One region of the Streptomyces sp. NPDC029674 genome, then DNA from elsewhere that is predicted to be linked to it. Evidence: predicted binding sites of a transcription regulator. Region 1 holds the regulator's gene; the other holds the start of a gene.

Region 1 (2,396 bases):
CGCTGGAAGACGGCGTGCGGCAGCTCGTGGATCTCGACGTAGAGGTCACCGGCGGGACCGCCGCCGGGCCCGACCTCGCCCTCGCCCGCGAGCTGGATCCGGGTTCCGTTGTCGACACCGGCGGGAATCTTCACGGTCAGCGTCCGGCGCGACCGGATGCGGCCGTCACCGGCGCACTCCGGGCACGGCGTCGGCACGACGGTGCCGAAGCCCTGACACTGCGGGCACGGCCGCGAGGTCATGACCTGCCCGAGGAAGGACCGCGTGACCTGGGACACCTCACCGCGACCGCGGCACATGTCACACGTCTGCGCCGACGTCCCCGGCGCGGCACCTTCACCACTACAGGTCGTACACACCACAGCGGTGTCGACCTGGATGTCCTTGGTGGTCCCGAAGGCGGCCTCTTCGAGGTCGATCTCGAGCCGGATCATGGCGTCCTGGCCGCGGCGCGTGCGCGACCGGGGGCCGCGCTGCGACGCCGTCCCGAAGAACGCGTCCATGATGTCGGAGAAGTTGCCGAAGCCACCGGCGCCGAAGCCGCCCGCGCCTCCGCCGCCGCCCGCCTGGGAGAGCGGGTCTCCGCCGAGGTCGTAGACCTGCTTCTTCTGCGGGTCCGACAACACCTCGTACGCGGCGTTGATCTCCTTGAAGCGCTCCTGAGTCTTCGGGTCCGGATTCACATCCGGGTGAAGCTCACGAGCCAGCCTCCGGAAGGCCTTCTTGATCTCGTCCTGGGAAGCGTCGCGGCGCACGCCGAGTACGGCGTAGTAGTCCGTGGCCACTTACGACTCCGCCAGGATCTGTCCGACGTAACGTGCCACTGCGCGTACTGCTCCCATCGTTCCCGGATAGTCCATGCGGGTCGGTCCGACCACGCCGAGCTTGGCGACTGCCTCGCTTCCCGAACCGTAGCCGACCGAGACCACGGACGTGGAGCTGAGCCCCTCATGGGCGTTCTCGTGACCGATCCGTACGGCCATGCCCGAATCCTGCACCTCACCAAGCAACTTGAGGAGCACGACCTGCTCCTCGAGGGCTTCGAGAACGGGCCGGATGGTGAGGGGAAAGTCATGTCCGAATCGGGTGAGATTGGCGGTGCCGCCGATCATCAGCCGTTCTTCGGTCTCCTCCACGAGCGTTTCGAGGAGGGTGGAGAGGACGGTCGCGACGGTGCCGCGGTCCTCGGTCTCGAAGGCCTCGGGCAGGTCCTGCACCAACTGTGGCACATCCGCGAACCGCCGCCCCGCGACCCGGCTGTTCAGCCGGGCCCGCAGATCCGCGAGCGCGCTCTCGCCGAACGGCGCCGGGCAGTCGATCATGCGCTGCTCGACGCGTCCCGTGTCGGTGATCAGTACGAGCATGAGCCGGGCCGGAGCCAGCGAGAGCAGCTCCACGTGCCGCACCGTCGACCTGGTGAGCGACGGGTACTGCACGACGGCGACCTGCCGGGTCAGCTGCGCGAGCAGCCGCACCGTACGCCCCACGACATCGTCGAGGTCCACGGCACCGTCGAGGAAGTTCTGGATGGCCCGCCGCTCGGGAGCGGTCATCGGCTTGACGCCGGCGAGCTTGTCGACGAAGAGGCGGTAACCCTTGTCGGTCGGGATGCGCCCCGCGCTGGTGTGCGGCTGGGCGATGAACCCTTCCTCCTCCAGCGCCGCCATGTCGTTGCGGACGGTGGCCGGGGAGACCCCCAGACGGTGCCGCTCGGTGAGCGCCTTGGAGCCGACGGGCTCCTCCGTCCCCACATAGTCATGGACGATGGCGCGCAGCACTTCGAGCCTGCGTTCATTGAGCATCGCGCACACCTCCAGCTGTCTCCGTGAGCCCCGACTGGCACTCACCGCGGGCGAGTGCCAGCCTTTCAAAGGGTCAGTGTACGGCCGTCGGGTACGGGCCGGGCAAGACAGCGGCTGCCGAACACCGCGCGTGCGGATAGCGTCACCGTATGAACGTGACGCCGGCATGGGAAGCGGTGGGCTGGGAGCGGCTCGCGCCGCGCGTGGGGCGGTGCCGTCTGCCCGTCTGGGACTGCACGGCGGGGCTCGTCGTCGGGGACGACGCGGCCCTCATGGTCGACTCCGGTTCGAGCCTGGCCGAGGGCGCGGCCCTGCGGACCCGGGCCCAGCGCATCCTCGGCGGCGGCCGCAGAGTGACCCACCTCGCACTCACCCACCCCCACTTCGACCACGTCTTCGGGGCGGCCGCCTTCTCCGGTGTGGAGGTGTACGGGGCGGTGGGCATCGACACGGTCTTCGCCAAGGGCCGCGAAGAGCTGCGTGCGGACGCGGTACGCCACGGCCTGGACCCGGACGCGGCGGCGGAGGCGGCCGACCTCCTGGTCCACCCGCACCACCTGGTGTGCGGGGAGTGGACGCTCGACCTGGGCGGCG
Region 2 (2,396 bases), on a different contig from region 1:
CCGCACTCCTCACGGGCTGCGCGGAATCGGTGGACCCGATCGAGAGACTGGGCAGAAAGGCAGCGGAAAAGCTCCCCTCGCGCAAGCCCACGGCCACGGGAGGGCCGGACGCCCACCGCTGTGGGCAGGCGTTCCGCTGGGCGGAACGGGTGGGCACAGCCCCCGGTGCCGGTCCACAGCAAACGAGGCGTCCCCCTGTCGCCGACAGGGAACCCCGTACGACCGCAACCCGTTGCCCCGAAGGGGTGCCCGAACCCCCGATCCGCTAAAGCCCGGCGCAGCCGATTGGCACTCCGCTTGACCGAGTGCTAACCCGCGTCCTAGTCTCGCTTCTGGCACTCCCCACTGGAGAGTGCCAACAGCGACGGGCAGGTCCGGCACCCGCGACGACGGATCCACCTGGTCGCCACACCTCAGACTCTTAACCCCGTGAGATCTCCGAAGGGGGAGACCGGATCGTGACGACCGCCAGCTCCAAGGTTGCCATCAAGCCGCTTGAGGACCGCATTGTGGTCCAGCCGCTCGACGCCGAGCAGACCACGGCCTCCGGCCTGGTCATTCCGGACACCGCGAAGGAGAAGCCCCAGGAGGGTGCTGTCCTCGCCGTGGGCCCGGGCCGCTTCGAGAACGGCGAGCGCCTGCCGCTCGACGTGAAGGTCGGCGATGTCGTGCTGTACAGCAAGTACGGCGGCACCGAGGTGAAGTACAACGGCGACGAGTACCTCGTCCTCTCGGCCCGCGACGTGCTCGCGATCGTCGAGAAGTAATTCACCCAGCAGATTTGCTTACCGAGCTGCGCCCCTGGTCACCCCGCTGATTGCCGGGCGGCGAGGGGCGTAGTTCGTTACAACCGAGTTTTCGAGAGGGCTGAATCGCTCCCATGGCGAAGATCCTGAAGTTCGACGAGGACGCCCGTCGCGCCCTTGAGCGCGGCGTCAACAAGCTTGCCGACACGGTCAAGGTGACGATCGGCCCCCGCGGCCGCAACGTCGTCATCGACAAGAAGTTCGGCGCCCCGACCATCACCAACGACGGCGTCACCATCGCCCGCGAGGTAGAGGTCGACGACCCGTACGAGAACCTCGGCGCCCAGCTGGTGAAGGAGGTGGCGACCAAGACCAACGACATCGCGGGTGACGGCACCACCACCGCCACCGTGCTCGCCCAGGCCCTGGTCAAGGAAGGCCTGCGCAACGTCGCCGCCGGCGCCTCCCCGGCCGCCCTGAAGAAGGGCATCGACGCCGCCGTCGCGGCCGTCTCCGAGGAGCTCCTCGCCACCGCCCGCCCGATCGACGACAAGGCCGACATCGCGGCCGTCGCCGGTCTGTCGGCCCAGGACCCGCAGGTCGGCGAGCTCATCGCCGAGGCGATGGACAAGGTCGGCAAGGACGGTGTCATCACCGTCGAGGAGTCCAACACCTTCGGCCTGGAGCTCGACTTCACCGAGGGTATGGCCTTCGACAAGGGCTACCTGTCGCCGTACATGGTGTCCGACCAGGAGCGTATGGAGGCCGTCCTCGACGACCCGTACATCCTGATCCACCAGGGCAAGATCTCGTCGATCCAGGACCTGCTGCCGCTGCTCGAGAAGGTCATCCAGGCCAACTCCTCGAAGCCGCTGCTGATCATCGCCGAGGACGTCGAGGGCGAGGCCCTGTCGACCCTGGTCGTGAACAAGATCCGCGGCACCTTCAACGCCGTCGCGGTGAAGGCCCCCGGCTTCGGCGACCGCCGCAAGGCGATGCTCGGCGACATGGCCACCCTCACCGGTGCCACCGTCATCGCCGAAGAGGTCGGCCTCAAGCTCGACCAGGTCGGCCTTGACGTGCTCGGCACCGCCCGCCGCGTCACCATCACCAAGGACGACACCACGATCGTCGACGGTGGCGGCAACAAGGCCGACGCCGACGCCCGCGTCGCCCAGATCAAGGCCGAGATCGAGGCCACGGACTCCGACTGGGACCGCGAGAAGCTCCAGGAGCGCCTCGCGAAGCTCGCCGGCGGCGTGTGCGTCATCAAGGTCGGCGCCGCCACCGAGGTGGAGCTGAAGGAGAAGAAGCACCGTCTGGAGGACGCCATCTCCGCGACCCGCGCCGCGGTCGAGGAGGGCATCGTCTCCGGTGGTGGCTCCGCTCTGGTGCACGCCGTCAAGGTCCTCGAGGGCAACCTCGGCAAGGAGGGCGACGAGGCCACCGGTGTCGCCGTCGTCCGCCGCGCCGCCGTCGAGCCGCTGCGCTGGATCGCCGAGAACGCCGGCCTCGAGGGCTACGTCATCACCTCGAAGGTCGCCGAGCTCGAGAAGGGCTTCGGCTTCAACGCCGCGACCGGTGAGTACGGCGACCTGGTCAAGGCCGGCGTCATCGACCCGGTCAAGGTCACCCGCTCCGCCCTGGAGA

The links. Region 1 encodes HrcA, which represses chaperone genes, less so after heat shock. Its sites were predicted from a motif close to TTNGCACTCNGNNNNNCNGAGTGCNAA; they were not measured.
Region 2: groL (chaperonin GroEL) is a predicted target of HrcA. The motif match lies at 845-871, and genes of this name have one in related genera.

The regions. Positions count from the first base shown of each region.
Region 1 is NZ_JBJDPY010000001.1:442,988-445,383, forward strand. It holds gene dnaJ (molecular chaperone DnaJ) at 1-785, opposite strand, end outside; gene hrcA (heat-inducible transcriptional repressor HrcA) at 786-1,802, opposite strand; gene ACI2L3_RS01965 (MBL fold metallo-hydrolase) at 1,958-2,396, shown strand, end outside.
Region 2 is NZ_JBJDPY010000006.1:226,915-229,310, reverse strand. It holds gene groES (co-chaperone GroES) at 459-767, shown strand; gene groL (chaperonin GroEL) at 881-2,396, shown strand, end outside.